4 regions of the Novosphingobium sp. SG720 genome follow, and region 3 is predicted to be linked to each of the others. Evidence: predicted binding sites of a transcription regulator. Region 3 holds the regulator's gene; each other region holds the start of a gene.
The links. Region 3 encodes LexA, which represses DNA repair genes until DNA is damaged. Its sites were predicted from a motif close to GTTCCNCNCTTGTTCT; they were not measured.
Positions count from the first base shown of each region.

Region 1: recA (recombinase RecA) is a predicted target of LexA. The motif match lies at 2,684-2,699, and genes of this name have one in related genera.
Region 2: FHW94_RS03450 (UvrD-helicase domain-containing protein) is a predicted target of LexA. The motif match lies at 2,822-2,837, and genes of this name have one in related genera.
Region 4: uvrA (excinuclease ABC subunit UvrA) is a predicted target of LexA. The motif match lies at 3,246-3,261, and genes of this name have one in related genera.

Region 1 covers NZ_JAAZQN010000001.1:714,200-718,794, forward strand. Annotated here, with positions in the region: gene FHW94_RS03320 (ATP-binding protein) at 5-2,386, shown strand; gene recA (recombinase RecA) at 2,775-3,845, shown strand; gene FHW94_RS03330 (DUF389 domain-containing protein) at 4,142-4,595, shown strand, end outside.
Region 2 covers NZ_JAAZQN010000001.1:747,756-752,350, forward strand. Annotated here, with positions in the region: gene FHW94_RS03445 (hypothetical protein) at 1-332, opposite strand, end outside; gene FHW94_RS03450 (UvrD-helicase domain-containing protein) at 518-2,818, opposite strand; gene FHW94_RS03455 (hypothetical protein) at 3,068-3,700, shown strand; gene FHW94_RS03460 (MFS transporter) at 3,856-4,595, shown strand, end outside.
Region 3 covers NZ_JAAZQN010000001.1:1,182,957-1,187,551, reverse strand. Annotated here, with positions in the region: gene FHW94_RS05375 (reverse transcriptase-like protein) at 1-116, shown strand, start outside; gene moaC (cyclic pyranopterin monophosphate synthase MoaC) at 124-594, shown strand; gene FHW94_RS05365 (molybdopterin molybdotransferase MoeA) at 591-1,835, shown strand; gene lexA (transcriptional repressor LexA) at 1,893-2,573, shown strand; gene FHW94_RS05355 (TetR/AcrR family transcriptional regulator) at 2,593-3,177, opposite strand; gene FHW94_RS05350 (darcynin family protein) at 3,317-3,670, shown strand; gene FHW94_RS05345 (LysE family translocator) at 3,778-4,407, shown strand.
Region 4 covers NZ_JAAZQN010000001.1:697,233-701,827, reverse strand. Annotated here, with positions in the region: gene FHW94_RS03260 (hypothetical protein) at 1-78, opposite strand, end outside; gene uvrA (excinuclease ABC subunit UvrA) at 287-3,235, opposite strand; gene FHW94_RS03250 (ABC transporter ATP-binding protein) at 3,349-4,086, opposite strand; gene FHW94_RS03245 (iron ABC transporter permease) at 4,098-4,595, opposite strand, start outside.

The DNA of each region.
Region 1 (4,595 bases), 470 kb from region 3:
TGCGGTGGCCGCGGCAGCGGCGCTCGGCGCTCTGGTGCTGTGGCTGGTCGCGGGCGATGCGGTTCTCGCGCTGGCCTATCTCGTCGGCCTTGGTGCGCTGGTTCTGGCGGCGCGGCTGGTCGTGCGGTTCGTGCCCCAACGGGCCGATGCCGCCTTGGCGGCGCCCGATTGGTCGGTCACTTTCACGGCGATCGAACGGCCTGACGAAGCGCTGGCGATCATCGACCGGGCCGGGCGCCTGGCTTGCGCCAACAGCCGCTTTGCCCAATGGTTTGGCCATGCCGCGCCCCCGCGCGTGCCGCTCGATGGGCAAGACGCCGATGCGCTCGATGGCGCGGTGCGGGCCGCATGGCGCGATGGCCGGGCGCATCTGGACCAGGTTGCCTCGCCCAAGGGGCGCTGGCGGGTAGACCTGCTGCGCGCCGGGCGCGGGCAGGATCACCTCGTCTGCCGTTTCGTGCCGCTGGCGCAGGCCGATCTGGTGGCCGACATGGCCGGCCATGTCGCGGGCAAGCTCGGCCGCGCACTGGCGCGCGAGGGTATCCAGGCCGCCGTGGTCATGCCCGATGGGCGGGTGCGGGCGGCCAACACCGCCTTTGCCGCCCGCGCCAATGGCGAGGGCAGCGCTGTTGTCGGCAGCGATTTCGTTTCCTGGTTCCGCGCTGATGATAGCGAGCGCATCTTCTATGCCCGCGAAGGCGCGCGGGGCATGCCAGTGCGCTTTGTCCATGTGCCGGTTGTCGATCCCGATGGCGTGGCAGGCACCGGGGCCATTTCCGATCCGGCACGGGTGCCCTCGCTGTTCCTGATCATCGACAACGATGGCGCGCTCGGTGATGCGCGCGCGGGGCTTCCGCAGATCGAGGCGCTGCTTTCGCGCCTGCCGCTCGGCCTGGCGATGACCGACCGCGATGGCCGTTTTCTCTTTGCCAACCGTGCTTTCCTGCGCGCCGCGGGCCACGACGATACCGTCCCGCCGCCCTATCCGTCCGACCTGGTGATCCGCGAGGACAAGGGCGCCCTGGCCGATGCCGTGCGCCGCTATACCCAGGGCGCGCCCACGGCCGGAGACGTGGCGGTGCGGCTGCGCGCTTCGCCCGAAGAGCCGGTCTCGCTCAGCCTGGCTGGTGTGCGCGGCATCGGTGAGGGGGCGGTGCTGCTGTCCCTCAAGGATTCGACCGAGGAAGCCCGCCTCAAGCGCGAGATCGCGCAGGCCACCAAGATGCAGGCCGTGGGCCAGCTCGCCGGCGGGGTGGCGCACGATTTCAACAACGTGCTCACCGCGATCATCGGCTATTGCGACTTGATCCTGATGCGCCACACGCCCGGTGACAGCGATTACGACGATATCCAGCAGATCAAGGCCAATTCCAACCGTGCCGCCTCGCTCACCCGGCAATTGCTGGCGTTCTCGCGCCAGCAGACGCTGCGCCCCGAAGTGCTGCAACTGCCCGATGTGGTGGCCGAGGTTTCCACGCTGTTGAAGCGCCTGCTGGGCGAGAAGATCCAGCTCGACGTGACGCATGACCGCGATCTGGGCCTGGTGCGCGCCGATCCGGTGCAACTGGAGCAGGTGCTGCTCAACCTGGCGGTGAACGCGCGCGACGCGATGACCGCCAATGGCACCGATACCAAGGCCGGCGGCACGCTGCGCATCGCCACGCGCCGCGTCACCGCGAATGACGTGCGCGCAATGAAAAGCGAAATCCTGCCGATCGCGGATTACACCGCGCTGGTCGTGGAAGACACCGGGCACGGCATCAAGCCTTCGCAGATTGGCAAGATTTTCGAACCGTTCTTCACCACCAAGGAAAAGGGCAAGGGCACCGGCCTTGGCCTGTCCACCGTCTATGGCATCGTCAAGCAATCGGGCGGGTTTATCTTTGCCGATAGCGAGGTGGGCAAGGGCACGCGCTTTACCATCTATCTGCCTGTCCACGTGCCCGATCCAGCCGAGGCGGCCGAAGCCGCGCGGCCCAAGGCCGAAACGCGCCGCACGGAGTGGACTGGCGGCGGGCGCGTGCTGCTGGTGGAAGATGAAGACACCGTGCGCGCCGTGGCCGAACGGGCCTTGGTGCGCCAGGGCTATGAAGTGACCACGGCCGCCGATGGCGAAGACGGGCTGGAAGCACTCGCCCGCATCATGGCTGCGGGCAACGACATCGACCTCGTGGTGTCCGACGTCGTCATGCCTTCGATGGACGGGCCCGCCATGGCGCGCGAGATTCGCCGGGTGAAACCCGATCTGCCCGTGCTGTTCATGTCCGGCTATGCCGAGGAACAGCTCCGCCGCGAGATCGACATTCCCAACATGCATTTCCTGGCTAAGCCGTTTTCCGTGGCGCAGATCGTGGCGGCGGTGGAACAGGTGCTGCGCGGCGGCTGATTGCCCGTCCACCACCCGCTGCGCGGGCGGTCCTCTCCCCATCGCTGCGCGACAGGGAGGATCAAGCAGGTCCTCCCCCTGCAGGGGGAGCGTGGCAAGCCGCAGGCCTGACGAAGGGGGCAAGGAACAAAGCCACCCTGAGTCGCCAATGCTGCCACGATGGAAGCAATTCCCGATATTCGCAAAAGACCATGATTTCGCGTCTGTTGCGGCCCGCTTCAGCTTGCAAACAGGCCCGGAAATCCCCATGATTCCAAGCGACGGCAGGAATTGTCGCCAGTCTGGAGTGAAATTTATGTTCCCCTCTTGTTCCTATGGAACAGAGTGAGTACATTGTTCTGCGTGTTGACGGTTCGTGTCAGCCATCTCTAGGCAAGGGGAAGCAGCCATGGCGGCGCAGCTCAAGCTCATTCAGGAAGGCAAAGAAAAGGACATGGATCGTCAGAAGGCGCTAGACGCCGCGCTGGCCCAGATCGACCGCGCATTCGGCAAGGGCTCGGTGATGAAGCTGGGCTCGAAAGAGACGATGCAGGTGGAGGCTGTTTCCACCGGCTCGCTCGGGCTTGATATTGCGCTGGGCATCGGCGGCCTGCCGCGCGGCCGCATCATCGAAATCTATGGTCCGGAAAGCTCGGGCAAGACCACGCTGGCGCTGCACGCCATTGCCGAGGCGCAGAAGACCGGTGGCACCGCTGCCTTCGTCGATGCCGAACACGCGCTTGATCCGGTCTATGCCAAGAAGCTGGGCGTCAACATCGACGAACTGATCGTCTCGCAGCCCGACACAGGTGAGCAGGCGCTGGAAATCGTCGACACGCTGGTCCGCTCCAACGCGATCGACATCCTGGTGGTGGACTCGGTGGCCGCGCTGGTCCCCCGCGCCGAAATCGAAGGCGAAATGGGCGATAGCCACGTCGGCCTTCAGGCCCGATTGATGAGCCAGGCGCTGCGCAAGCTGACCGGCTCGATCAGCCGTTCGCGCTGCATGGTGATCTTCATCAACCAGGTGCGCATGAAGATCGGGGTGATGTACGGCAACCCGGAAACCACCACCGGTGGTAACGCGCTCAAGTTCTATGCTTCGGTCCGTCTCGATATCCGCCGCACCGGCCAGATCAAGGATCGTGACGAAATCACCGGCAACACCACCCGCGTGAAGGTGGTCAAGAACAAGGTCGCCCCGCCGTTCAAGCAGGTGGAGTTCGACATCATGTATGGCGAAGGCATTTCCAAGATCGGGGAAATCCTCGATCTGGGGGTCAAGGCCGGCCTGGTGGAAAAGTCGGGCGCATGGTTCAGCTATGATTCCGTGCGCATTGGCCAGGGCCGTGAAAACGCCAAGAACTTCCTGCGCGAAAACGGCGAGCTGCGCGATCGGCTGGAAGCCGCGATCCGCGCCCGCACCGAGCAGGTGGCCGAAGGCCTGATGGCCGGCCCTGACGCCGACGACGACAACTGATCGGCGCGGCAGGCGCCCGGCGCGCCTGCTGGCCTTTCACCCGATATCCTGATCGGCGCGCCACCCATTGCGGGCGGCGCGCCGATTACGTTTTGTTTCCCGGTGTTTGCGCTGCCCGCCTGGCGCGTTTAAAGCGCGATGAGGCACAGCGGGAACCAGCTCCGTCGAAAAATCGCACGGCAGCAAAGCCTTGGTTCGCTTCACCACCATGGAGGCACGGCATTTCGATCCATACAGACACGACACCACAGCCCGTCCTGAACGCAGGGGGTTGGCGCGCGCGCTGGGCGGCCTGGATGACGGACGGCGTCGATCATGATGCCACGCTGCGGCAGGTGGTCGAGGATTCGGGATGGTCGGGCCGCTATGCCTTCCTGATCGTGATTTCGGCGATGCTCTCGCTGCTTGGCCTGCTGATGCCGTCGGTGGCTGTGCTGATCGGCGCCATGCTGCTTTCGCCGCTGATGATGCCGATCATTGGCCTGGGCTTTGGCATCGCCACGCTGGATTTTGCCGAAATGCGCCGTTCCGCCGTTGCGCTGGGGGCCGGATCGGTGATCGCCGTGGTGCTGTCCATCGTGCTCGTCCGGCTCTCCCCGATCCAGACCATCACCACCGAGATTGCCGGCCGCACCCATCCCACCCTGTTCGATCTTCTGGTGGCGCTGCTGTCCGCCGTTGCCGGTGCCTATGCCCTGATCCGCGGGCGGGGCGGCGCGGTGGTGGGCGTGGCCATTGCCATTGCCCTGA
Region 2 (4,595 bases), 440 kb from region 3:
ATGGGATCGGGGCAACCGACCTTGGCCCGCGCGGTCATCAACATATCGCGGTAGAACTGGGGCACTTTATCCGCTGCCATGGCCGCAGCAAAGACATCCTGCGCAGCCTTGGGTGCTGCGCACTCGCTGGCCGGTTCGGAGGCGGCGGTTTCCGGCTGGGGCGCTTGCGGCCACAGCGTTTCGCGCAGGCCCTTCCAGCTGAAGAACACGTGGCCCAACTGGCCATCGTCCCAATCCGGCTTGGCATAGCTCACGCCCGCGTCGCTCACGGGCGCCAGGCTGCGCATCAACAGCAGCAGGTTGATCCGCGTGTCGTTGCCGGGGCTGAGCATTGCGCGGCCTTCGCAGGCGTAATCGGGCGCATCGAGTCTCCAGACCGGCGAGCAGGACGAATCCGCACAGGCCCAGGCAACGGTTGCCGCCAGTACGCTCGCCCCGGCCAGGGCCGTCGCGCCAACCCAAGTTCTGGCCGCCCCTCGCTGCCACCCCCGCATCGCTTGCCCCCTTGCGGCCTGGCTCAGGCCGGTTTCACGAAACTGTCGAGTACGCGCTTTTCCCCGGCGCTGTCGAACAGGATTTCCAGTTTGTTGCCTTCCTGGCTCTGAACCGTGCCGTAACCGAACTTGTCGTGAAACACGCGCGCTCCCACAGCCACATCGCTGCGCGGCTTGCTGGCGAAACTGGCGGCGCTGCGCGTCGATTCGGCAATCTTGCGCGGCTTGGGATCGAACATCTGGTTGGCCGCGCGCTGCCAGCCCGGCCCGCGCGTGCTGGCCTTGACCGGATGGTTGCGGGCCACGTCGGCAAAGGGATCGCTCGCTTCGCTCCAGTTGGCGCGCCACATCGACGCCCCACCCGACAATGTGGTTTCCTGCTCGATATGGTCCTCGGGCAGTTCCTCGATGAAGCGCGAGGGGATGGCGCTGGTCCACTGGCCATAGATGCGGCGGTTGGCCGCGTGCAGGATCGTGCAGCGCCGCCGCGCCCGCGTGATCGCCACATAGGCAAGGCGCCGCTCTTCCTCCAGGCTGGCGAGCCCCCCTTCATCCAGCGCGCGCTGCGAGGGGAACACCCCTTCTTCCCAGCCGGGCAGGAACACCTGGTCGAATTCCAGGCCCTTGGCCGCGTGGATGGTCATGATCGTGACCTTCTCCTCGTTGGCCGCCGCCTCGTTGTCCATGACAAGGCTCACATGCTCCAGGAAATCCCCCAGCGTTTCATATTCTTCCATCGCGCGGACGAGTTCGGACAGGTTTTCCAGCCGGCCATTGGCCTCGGCGGTCTTCTCGGCCTGGAGCGCGCCGGTATAGCCGCTCTCGTCCAGGATCGTGCGCGCCAGTTCGGCGGGCGAGAGCGTCGCCACCTGATCCCGCCAGCGCAGGAAATCGCGCACCAGCGCCAGCAGGGTGTTGCGCGCGCGGGCGGGCAATTCGTCGGTATCGGCAATGTCATAGGCCGCGCGCAGCAGCGGCACCTGTTGCGAGCGGGCAAAGCGGAACAGCTTCTCCAGCGTCTTGTCGCCCAAACCGCGCTTGGGCGTGTTGAAGATCCGCTCGAACGCCAGGTCGTCCGAAGGTTGGCCCACCAGCCGCAGATAGGCGAGCGCGTCGCGGACTTCGGCGCGTTCGTAAAACCGGAAGCCGCCGACGATGCGATAGGCGAGGCCGATCTGGATGAAGCGGTCTTCGAATTCGCGCGTCTGGAACTGCGCGCGCACCAGGATCGCCACGCGATCCAACGGGCAGCCCTCGCGCTCCAGCCGCTCGATCTCCTCGCCCACGCGGCGCGCTTCCTCGGGCGCGTCCCACACGCCGATCACGCGCAGCTTGTCGCCGCCGTCCTGCTCGGTCCACAATTGCTTGCCCAGCCGCTGCGCGTTCTCGGCAATCAGGCCCGATGCCGCGCCCAGGATATGTGGGGTGGAGCGATAATTCTGCTCCAGCCGGATCACCTTGGCGCCGGGAAAATCCTTTTCGAAGCGCAGGATATTGGCCACTTCCGCGCCGCGCCAGGAATAGATCGACTGATCGTCGTCCCCCACCACGCAGATGTTCTTGCGCACTTGCGCCAAGAGCCGCAGCCACAGGTACTGCACCGCGTTGGTGTCCTGGTATTCGTCCACCATGATATAGCGGAAGCGGTCCTGCCAGGTTTGCAGCACATCGCGATGCTGGCGAAAGATCGTCAGCATGTGCAGCGTCAGGTCGCCGAAATCGCAGGCGTTGATGGTGCGCAGCCGGTCCTGATAGAGGCCATAGAAATGCGCGCCGCGCCCATTGGCATAGGCTTCGTTTTCCCCGGCATCCAGGTCGGCCGGGGCAAGCCCGCGATTCTTCCAGCGGTCGATCAGCCCGGCCAGTTGCTTGGCCGGCCAGCGCTTGTCATCCACGCCTTCGGCCTGGATCAACTGCTTGAGTACGCGCAACTGATCATCGGTATCGATGATGGTGAAGGAACTGGTCAGCCCGACCAGTTCGGCATGGCGGCGCAGCATCTTGGCCGCGATCGAATGGAACGTGCCCAGCCAGGGCATGCCTTCCACCGCCGGGCCGATCAGCTGCCCCACGCGCTCGCGCATTTCGCGCGCGGCCTTGTTGGTGAATGTCACGCACAGGATTTGGGAAGGGTAAGCCAGGCGCTGGCGCAACAGGTTGGCGAGGCGCGCGGTCAGCGCGGCGGTCTTGCCCGTGCCGGCGCCGGCCAGCATCAGCACTGGCCCGTCGGTGGTCAGCACGGCCTCGCGCTGCGGCGGGTTCAGGCCGGAAAGCCAGTCGGGTTCTGTTCCAGCGGCATGGGAAGGGGGGGCAAAGCTTGTCACCGTGGAACAAGTAGGGAACTGGATGCGCGCGCGCAAGGCGGATTTGCCCCGAGCCATTTGCCATCGGACGCGGTGATTGCCGGTTATTCATCTGTCATACATCAACAAAAACACGGTTTGTCGTATGCCAGGGGCAAGTCGATCGGCTGATCGACGCAAGATCACGCCTTGCCGATTGGGCGGAAACGAAATGAAGGGATGGGGCGTAACTTGGACAAATTCTGATCTTGGGAACAGGAGAAGATCCCCATGCGAAAGATCATGTCTATCAGCGCTTTTGCGCTTGCCGTTGCTTCGATCCCGGCTGCACTGCACGCCCAGTCGGCCGCCACCACCCCGCCCGCGACTGCGGATGCGGCCGCTGCCGCAGCGCCTGCCGGGCCGTTTTCGATGACCACCGAGCAGAAGGGCCAGTATGATACCTGGCCGGCCGATCTGAAGGCCAAGTATGATGCCTGGCCTTCGGCCCAGCAGGAATACTTCTGGTCGCTCAATGCTGACCAGCAGAAGGGCTGGTGGGCGCTGAACGATACCCAGCGTGGTCAGGTCTATGCGATGACGCCCGACCAGCGCGCCCAGATCTGGCCGTCGATCGTGGCGCAGGTCCAGGGCCGTGCCACGGCATCGGCTGCCGGCAGCACGCCGCCGGCGCCCGCCGCCGGAACTGACGCCCAGGGCAGCACTTCGGGTGGCATGGCGGCCAACACGGCGCCTTCGCCCGTCCCGGCGGCGGATGCTGCCACGGACAGCGGCAGCAGCGCGACGGCCGGCAGCAACAGCCAGTACGCTGCGAACAGCGATACCAGCGCGATGCCCGCCAAGAAGTATCCGGTGTGTTCGCGCACCGTCACGGACAACTGCCGCAACCGCGGCGGCGTGTAACCGATAAGCCCTGAAGGGTCGCAACACTGTTGCCCTGACAATGGGACGGGCCAACGGGGAAGGGGTGCCGGGAAACCGGCGCCCCTTTTGCGTGCGGTGCACAAGATCATTGTTCGCTTGACAACGCACCGGCCGGCGGGAACGTCGCGTGCGTTATGACCGCGCCCACCCCGCTCCACGCCGTCCATCCTATCCGCCAGCACGCCCGGATTCTCGCTGCCAGCCTGGTTGGTACGGCGGTCGAATTCTATGACTTCTATATCTATGCCACGGCTGCGGCCCTGGTGATCGGTCCGCTGTTCTTTCCGGCCCAGGCGCCCGAGGCGCAAGTGCTGCTTTCGTTCATGACATTTGGCCTGGCCTTCGTGGCGCGGCCGGTGGGGGCCATCGCGTTCGGCCATTTCGGTGATCGCGTGGGGCGCAAGTCGACCCTGGTGGCCAGCCTGATGCTGATGGGCGGATCGACCATGCTGATCGCCTTCCTGCCGACTTATGCCATGGCTGGGCCAGTGGCGCCCGCGCTCTTGTGCCTGTTGCGCTTCGGCCAGGGCTTTGGCCTGGGCGGCGAATGGGGCGGGGCTTCGCTGCTGGCGGTTGAAAATGCGCCCAAGGGCTGGGAAGCGCGCTTTGGCGCGGCGCCGCAATTGGGCGCGCCGCTCGGCTTCCTGTTTGCCAACGGGCTGTTCCTGATCCTTGGACTGACTTTGCCCGAAGCCGCCTTTGCCAGCTGGGGCTGGCGCGTGCCGTTCCTGGCCAGCGCGCTGCTGGTCGGCCTGGGCCTGTGGGTGCGGCTCAAGATCGGGGAAACCGCCGCCTTCCGTGAAGCGGTGGAAGCCGCGCCTCCGCCCAAGGTCCCGGTTGGCCGCCTGATGGCCGATCATCCCGGTGCGGTCTT
Region 3 (4,595 bases):
TCGGCCGCGCGCAGAACCTGGCCGGCATCGCGTTGGACCATCTGCGCGCCGGGTTGGCTCCGCCGCAGCCACTGGCCGAGCAAGAGGACTTGCGCGTTTTCCCGCACATGGCATGAGCAGGGCATGACGCAGCTTACCCATCTCGATGCCCAGGGCCATGCACGCATGGTCAATGTCGGCGCCAAGCAGCCCACGCAGCGCGTGGCCGTGGCGCGCGGCATGATCCGCATGTCAGACACCGCCCTTGCCGCGATCCGCGATGGCACCGTGCCCAAGGGCGATGTGCTGGCCACCGCGCGCATCGCCGGGATCATGGCGGCCAAGAAAACCGGCGAACTGATACCGCTGTGCCACCCCCTGTCGCTCGATGCCGTGGCGGTGGAATTCGCGTTCGTCGAACAGGGTGTGGAATGCACCGCAACCGCCTCGCTCACCGCCAAGACCGGCGTGGAAATGGAAGCGATGACAGCCGCTTGCGTGGCCTTGTTGACAATCTACGACATGGCCAAGGCGGTGGACAAGGGCATGGTGATCGACGCGGTCCGCCTGGTGGCCAAGCGCGGCGGCAAGTCGGGCGATTGGTCTGCGCCATGACCAGCCCAGTTAGCAACGGCCGCCAGCCCCCGCTCCAACTGGAAGACGCGCAGGCCCGCCTGGTCGCCATGGCGCCACATCTTTCGGTAGAACATCGCGCCACGGCCGAAGCGCTGGGGCATTACCTTGCCGCCCCGCTCTTGGCCGCGCGCACCCAACCTGCCACTGCGCTTTCCGCCATGGATGGCTATGCCCTGCGCGGCGTGGATTTGCCCGGGCCGTGGACGGTAGTGGGCGAAAGCGCGGCGGGCCATCCGTTTGCCGGCAATGTCGGCCATGGCGAGGCGGTGCGGATCAGCACGGGTGCGGCCATGCCGCCCGGCGCGGATTGCGTGCTCTTGCAGGAAGACGCCGCGCGCCAGGGCGATGCGCTCATGCTCACCGGCACCCCGCCCAGCCCGCCATCGCGGCACATCCGCCCGGCCGGGATGGATTTTGCCACGCACGATCCGCTGTTGCCCACCGGCACGCGGCTTGGCGCCGCGCAGATTGCCCTGGCGATCGGCGCCGGGCACGGCCATGTGCCGGTGCGCCGCCGCCTGCGCCTGGCGGTGATCGACAGCGGCGATGAACTCGCCGCCCCCGGCCGCCCCCTGCTGCCGCACCAGATCCCGGCCAGCAACGGGCCGATGCTGGCCGCCATGGCCGCGGCCCTGCCGGTTGACGTGCGGCGCATCGGCCCCGTGCCCGATCGGCTCGATGCCCTGGCGGCCGCCATCGATGGCGTGCGCAACGCCGATGTGGTAGTGACCAGCGGCGGCGCTTCGGTGGGCGATCACGATCTCGTTCGTCCGGCGCTTGAAGCGGTGGGCGCGCGCATCGATTTCTGGCGTGTGGCGATCAAGCCGGGCAAGCCGCTGCTGGTGGGCCATCGCGCCGCAACCTCGCTCGCCAGCCCGCAGGTGATCCTCGGCCTGCCAGGCAATCCGGCCTCGGCCTATGTCACGGCGCATCTGTTCCTGCTGCCGCTGCTGCGCGCGGCCCTGGGCGCAGCGCAACCCCTGCCCGCGCCGCTCCATGCCGCGCTGGCCCAGGCGTTGCCCGCTGGCGGCAGCCGCACCGAATTCCTGCGTGGCACATGGGACGGCCACGGCGTGACGCTCGATCCGCTGCAGGATTCCGGCGCCATTTCCCCCATCGCGCGGGCCAATTGCCTGGTGCGGCGCGAACCCGGCGCACCGATGCAACCGGAAGGGAGCCTTGTGCCGATCTATCTGCTCGATTTTGGCGGATTTGCTTGACGGGTTCGGTTTGGTTGCTTATTCGTTCCGCATTCGTTCGCCAAAGGAGACTTGCGGATGCTCACGCGCAAGCAGCACGAACTGCTCTCGTTCATCCAGACGCGCCTTGATGATTCCGGCATTTCCCCTTCGTTTGAAGAAATGAAGGAAGCGCTCGATCTCAAGTCCAAGTCTGGCGTGCACCGCCTGATCTCCGCGCTGGAAGAGCGCGGCTTCATTCGTCGCCTGCCCAACCGCGCCCGCGCGCTTGAAGTGATCCGTGAGCCGGAAAGCCTGGCCACCAAGGCTGCCCCGCGCAACGCCACGCCACGTCCCGCTCCCGCGGCGGCCCGCCCCACTCCGGTGGCGGCGAACGACGTGATCGAAATCCCGCTGCACGGCCGCATCGCCGCCGGCGCCCCGATCGAAGCACTGGAAGGCTCGGCCATGCTGCCCGTGCCCGCCGCCCTGCTCGGCTCTGGCGAGCACTACGCGCTTGAAGTGTCCGGCGATTCCATGATCGAGGCGGGCATTCTGGATGGCGACTATGCCCTGGTGCGCCGCACCAACACCGCCCGCGACGGTGAAATCGTCGTCGCCCTGGTGCGTGGTGAGGAAGCCACGCTGAAATACCTCCACCACGAAAAGGGCCAGATCCGGCTCGATCCTGCCAACGCGGCCTATGACCCGCAGTTCTACGCGCCTGACGAAGTGGAAGTGCAAGGCAAGCTCGCCGGGCTGCTACGCCGCTATCATTGATGCCCACCGCGGCGGATGATCATGCATCCGCCATGGGAATGACCGCAACAGGCGGGGCGGCAGTGGCAAGATAGCCATGGACCGCCCGCCACACCCGCCCGGCGAGCGCGGCCTGGTCCTGTTCCTGCCGCTCGCCGGCGGCATCGATCATCCCTTTGACGATGGCCATCACATCGTGCGCCGCTTCGTCCAGATCGCTCTGCGTGCCAAGGTCGGTCTGAATCAGAACAGTGCGCAAAATCCCATGGAGATGGCGCGATACGCGCTGCGTTTCCGGGTCATGCGGCATTCGTGCCTCTTCCACATCGAGCAGGCGCGCCAGCTTGGGCCGTCGCAATTGATGGGCCACGGCCGCGCCGATCATCCGGACCAGTGCCTCCTGGCCTGAAACGCGCGCCAGCGCCTCTTCGCACTCGGCGATCAGGATCGATGTCTCGCGCACGATCAGCGCGCCAACCAGCGCCTCCTTTCCGGGGAAATATTGATAGAGCGAACCCACGCTGACGCCCGCCCGCGCCGCAACCGCGTTGGTGGTCAGCGCGGCGATTCCCCCCTGCTCCAGAATGCGAGCCGCCGCCTCGACGATAGCCGCCACGGTTTCCACCGCCCGCGCCTGTCTCGGCAGTTTCCGGGGGACCTGGCGCGGTGGGGGAGACGGTTCGGGCATGGCGGGAATGCGAGTAGCCAAATGTGATGATCTGCTCGCATTCTAGGGACCTCACTGCACAATGCAAGGATGCACCATGACCAAGCAATTTACCCCCGCGCTCACCGTCTTCATGCTGGTGAAGACCTCGCCCGAATGGCTCGGCTTTTCCATCGATCGCCGCTTCGCCCTGCTGGGCGAGCATGTCAGCCCGATCCTCGAAAGATATGCCGACAGGGTGTCGCTGCGCTTTTTCGACGTGGAATTCTACGCCACGCGCGTCACCGACGTGTGGATGTGGGAAGCAGTCGATCACCACAGCTACGAGTTGCTGGTCGAAAGCCTGCGCGAAACGCCGTTTTGGGACCGGTATTTCTCGATCGTCGAAATCCTGCCCGGCGTCGAGAACGCCTATGCCAACAATTATGATCGACCAGCCCTGACGGCTTGAGCACCGCTGGCGTGGGACGAGCCGGCCGCCCGCCCCACGCCGCCGGCGCTGGGACAACCGGCACGGCAAGAACTGGCTCGCGATCGGCCAGCATGGTAGAAGCGCACATGGCCCAAATCACCTTGCTGCTCGCGTTTCTCGCAGCTGTTGCCATCCTGACGATCACGCCGGGTTTAGACACGGCACTGGTGCTTCGCGCAGCAGCGGTGGAAGGCAAGCCTGCCGCCGCGCGCGCCGCCCTGGGGATCGCGCTTGGCTGCCTGGCCTGGGGCGCGGCGGCCGCGCTCGGCCTCGGCGCTGTGCTGGGCGCCTCAAAGATCGCCTATACCGTGGTGAAACTGGCGGGCGCGGCCTACCTCCTGTGGCTGGGCATCAAGCTCTTGTGGAAACCGCGCGGCTCCTTGGATAGCGGCGCCGGTTCAACCCGCGCCAACACGGCGACGAACGCGTTCTGGCGCGGCTTCCTCACCAACCTGCTCAATCCCAAGGTGGGTGTGTTCTACGTCACCTTCCTGCCCCAGTTCGTGCCCCCTGGCGCGAACGTGGCGGCCTATTTGTTCGGGCTGGCCTGCGTCCATGTCGTGCTGGGACTGGCCTGGTTCGCGGCGCTGATCGCAGCCACCGCGCGACTGGGCACGGCCCTGCAGAAACCTCGCCTTGTTACCATGCTCGATCGCCTGACGGGCGGGGTCTTCGTGGGCTTCGGCCTGAAGCTGGCTGTTTCCTCCACCCGCTAGACCGCAGAATTTCACCTTCGCAGGAAAAGTAGTGCACCTGGCCGAAAAACCAGCCCTTTGTCGACTGGCCGGCTGCATCGCATAACGGCCGGAAGCGGGCGCGCCGCATCAGGGCGGCGCAACTGGATTGGGCAAACTTGCCATCGGAATCCACGGTGGATCCTGTTGTCCGCCAAGCGCTCGGGCTT
Region 4 (4,595 bases), 490 kb from region 3:
GTTGACATATGAATCTTCGAGGATTTCGGTGGAGATGCCAAAAACCTCGTGAGACTTCCTTCCCAATCCGAACATCAACACCCCCATTCCGTCGATGGCGGCTAAACGTAGCGCCAACGTCCGAAAGGTCCAGCGCCTCTGATGGTTACACCTTCATCTGATAAGCATCAGCAAAACTGTTGCCAGTATGCAGCAATTTCCAGAGACAGCATACCTATCTTTTTGTCAGCCCCCTCCACCACGCCTCGCGTGGCCCCCCCCGCAGAGCGGGGAGGATCTTAGGCCTTCACCGCTTCAACAGTGGCGCCAGATAGTGCCCCGTAAAGCTAGCCTTGGTCTTGGCCACTTGCTCCGGGGTGCCCACGGCGACCACTTCGCCGCCGCGCACGCCGCCTTCGGGGCCCATGTCGATGATCCAGTCGGCGGTCTTGATCACATCCAGGTTGTGTTCGATCACCACCACGCTGTTGCCCTGGTCCACCAGGCGGTGGAGCACTTCCAGGAGCTTGCGCACGTCTTCGAAGTGCAGGCCGGTGGTGGGCTCGTCGAGGATATAGAGCGTCTTGCCGGTGGAGCGGCGGGCCAGTTCCTTGGCCAGTTTCACGCGCTGGGCTTCGCCGCCCGATAGGGTGGTGGCCTGCTGGCCCACTTTCACATAGCCCAGCCCCACTTCGTGGAGCATGGCCATGCGCTCGCGGATCGGGGGCACGGCCTTGAAGAATTCCACCGCGTCTTCGATCGTCATGTCGAGCACGTCGGCGATCGAGTGGCCCTTGAACTTCACTTCCAGCGTTTCGCGGTTGTAGCGCTTGCCGCCGCATTCCTCGCACGTCACGTAAACGTCGGGGAGGAAGTGCATTTCGATCTTGATCAGGCCATCGCCCTGGCAGGCTTCGCAGCGGCCGCCCTTGACGTTGAAGCTGAACCGGCCGGGCTTGTAGCCGCGCGCCTGGGCTTCGGGCAGGCCGGCGAACCAGTCGCGGATCAGGGTGAACGAGCCGGTGTAGGTGGCCGGATTGGAGCGCGGGGTGCGGCCGATGGGCGACTGGTCGATCTCGATCACCTTGTCGCAGTGTTCGAGGCCCTTGATCGCGTCATGGGCGCCCGCGACCACGCGCGCACCGTTGAGCATGCGCGCGGCGCCGGCCTGGAGCGTATCGATGGTCAGGCTCGACTTGCCCGAGCCGGACACGCCGGTGACGCAACAGAACGTACCGAGCGGAATTTTGGCCGTCACGTTCTTGAGGTTGTTGGCCCGCGCGCCTTCGACCACGATCGACAGGCCATTGCCCTTGCGCCGCTTCTTGGGCACTTCGATGCGGCGCGCGCCGGTCAGGTATTGGCCGGTCAGGCTGTCTTCGCTGGACAGGATATCGTCCAGCGTGCCCTGAGCGACGATTTCGCCGCCGTGCACACCCGCCCCCGGCCCCAGATCGACGATGTAATCGGCCGTGCGGATCGCGTCTTCGTCATGCTCCACCACGATGACCGTGTTGCCGAGGTCACGCAGGCGCTTCAAGGTTTCGAGCAGGCGGTCGTTGTCGCGCTGGTGCAGGCCGATGGAGGGTTCATCGAGCACGTAGAGCACGCCCGAAAGGCCCGAGCCGATCTGGCTGGCCAGGCGAATGCGCTGCGATTCCCCGCCTGACAGCGTGCCGGACGTGCGATCGAGATTGAGGTAATCGAGGCCGACATTGTTGAGGAAGCCAAGCCGCTCGTTGATTTCCTTGAGGATGGCCTTGGCGATCTGGCTCTGCTGGCTGGTGAGCTTGCCATCGAGCGTGGCGAACCATTCCAGCGCATCGCTGACCGACAGGTGCGTGGCGGTGGAAATGTCGCTACCGGCCACTTTCACGCTCAACGCCTCGGGCTTCAACCGCGCGCCGTTGCAGGTTTCGCAGGGCTGCGCGGTCTGGAACTTGCCCAGTTCCTCGCGCATCCAGGCGCTTTCGGTCTGCAGCATGCGCCGGTTGAGATTGCCGATCACGCCTTCGAACGCCTTGGAGACGGTGTAGCTCTTCTTGCCGTCGATGAAGGTCAGCGGCACGGCCTTGCCGGCGGTGCCGTGGAGGATCACGATCTTCACTTCGCCCGGCAGCTTGTCCCACGGCGTGTCCAGGCTGAACCCGAAATGCCCGGCCAGGCTGGCGAGCACCTGCATGTAATAGGGGCTGGGCGGATTGGACTTGGCCCAGGGCACAATGGCGCCCTGCTTGAGGCTGAGATGCTCGTTGGGCACCACCAGTTGCGGATCGAACAGCAGCTTTTCGCCCAGGCCATCGCAGGCCGGGCAGGCCCCCTGCGGCGCGTTAAACGAGAACAGGCGCGGTTCGAGCGCGTCGAGCGTGAAGCCCGAGACGGGGCACGCGAACTTTTCGGACAGGACGATGCGGTTGTCGGGCAGGCCCGCGCCTTTCAACTGGCCCTTGGCGGCGCCCTTCTTGGCCTTTTCCGGCGGCGCCTCGCCATTCAGTTCCGCCACGGTGGTGTCGGCCAGGTCGATATAGACCAGGCCATCGGCCAGCTTGAGCGCCTGCTCGAAACTGTCGGCCAGGCGCGTCTGGATGCCGTCCTTCACCGCGATGCGGTCGACCACCACTTCGATGTCGTGCTTGTACTTCTTGTCGAGCGCGGGGGCGTCTTCGATGGCAAACATCTCGCCATCGATACGCACGCGGGTGTAGCCCGCCTTCTGCCACTCGGCCAGTTCCTTGCGGTATTCACCCTTGCGGCCGCGCACCACGGGGGCGAGCAGATAGGCGCGCGTGCCTTCGGGCAGGGCCATCACGCGATCGACCATCTGGCTGACGGTCTGCGCGCTGATCGGCAGGCCGGTGGCCGGCGAATAGGGAATACCCACCCGCGCCCACAGCAGGCGCATATAGTCGTAGATTTCGGTGACCGTCGCCACGGTGGAGCGCGGGTTGCGGCTGGTGGTCTTCTGTTCGATGGAAATGGCGGGCGAAAGGCCGTCGATGTGCTCCACATCGGGCTTCTGCATCATTTCCAGGAACTGGCGCGCATAAGCCGAAAGCGATTCGACATAGCGCCGCTGCCCTTCGGCATAGATCGTGTCGAACGCCAGGCTGGACTTGCCCGAGCCCGACAGGCCGGTGATCACCACCAGGCTGTCGCGCGGCAGATCGACATCGATGCCCTTCAGGTTGTGCTCGCGCGCGCCGCGCACGGAAAGGGTGGTCAATGCGCTACGCGCACGAGTGGATGCGGTCGACATGAAGGGCGGTGTTCCAGATTTGTTCGATTCACGCAAGCCTGTCGCAGCGCAGCAATAGCCGCGCAAGATGGCTGCGTGGGCAAGGAAGATTGATCTGGAATGTGGGAAGCCGGTCAGCCGATCGCAAGCGCGCGGCTGCGCCCGTCTCCCACCCAGCGCGCCTTGACCCCCCACACGCTGGCCAGCACCTCTTCGGCCAGGGCCACGTGCGGCGGGCCATTGGCCGCCACGGTGCCGCGATCGAGCACGATGACGTGATCGGCATGGTTCATCGCCAGGGCAAGATCGTGCACCACCACCACCACGCCCACGCCCTGGCCGGCCAGGCGGCGAAAATGGGCAAGCAGCGCCTGCTGGTGCGCCAGGTCGAGCGCGGCCAGCGGCTCATCCGCCAAGACCCAGCGCGGCTGCCCGGCCAGCACACGGGCGAGCAGGGCGCGGGCGCGCTCCCCGCCCGAAAGCGTGCCCACCTCGCGTCCGGCCAAGGCATTGAGATCGAGTGCGTCGAGCGCGGCCATGGTGGCGGCAGCGTCCACCTTGGCCGGGGTGCGGTGCGGCAGGCGGCCCAGCCGCACCAGCGTTTCCACCGTCACGTTCCATGCCACTTCGCCGGCCTGGGGCAGATAGCCGATCGCCAAGGCCCGCTCGCGCCCAGTCAATTCGCCCAGGCGATGCTGGCCCAGGCACACGCGGCCCGCGTCAGGCTCTACCAGGCCGGCCAGGGCGGATAGCAGGGTGGACTTGCCCGCGCCGTTCGGCCCGCAGATCACCGTCAGGCGCCCGGGCGCAAGGCCTGCGCGCACTTCGCGCAGGCGGCCCACCACGGTCACGGCTTCGGCAACAAGTTCCATGCGCGCCCCTTTCAGGCGAGACCACGCCGCAGGCGCAGCAGGAGGTGCAGGAAGAACGGCGCGCCCAGCAGGCTGAGCGCGATGCCCAGGCGCAGTTCCCCGCCCGCCAGCGGCAGGCAGCGGCACAGCGCATCGGCGACCAGCAACAGCAGGGCACCGGCCAGCGCGCTGGGCAGCAGCAGGCTGGACGGGCGGCGATCGGTGAACGGGCGGACAATGTGCGGCACCATCAGCCCGACAAAGCCGATGACCCCGGCGGCCGAAACCCCGGCGCCCACCACCAGCCCGACGCCCAGCACCATCATCCAGCGCAAGGCCGCGGGATCGAGCCCCATCGACCGCGCGGCCAGTTCGCCCAGCGTCAACGCATCGAGCGAGGGCCCTGCCCGCCACAGCACGGCAAGGCCCAGCGCGGTGAGCGGCGCGGCCAGCGCGACATCGTGCCAACTGCGGTCGGTGAGCGCGCCCATCAGCCAGGTCACGATCTCGGTCAGGGCAAAGGGATTGGG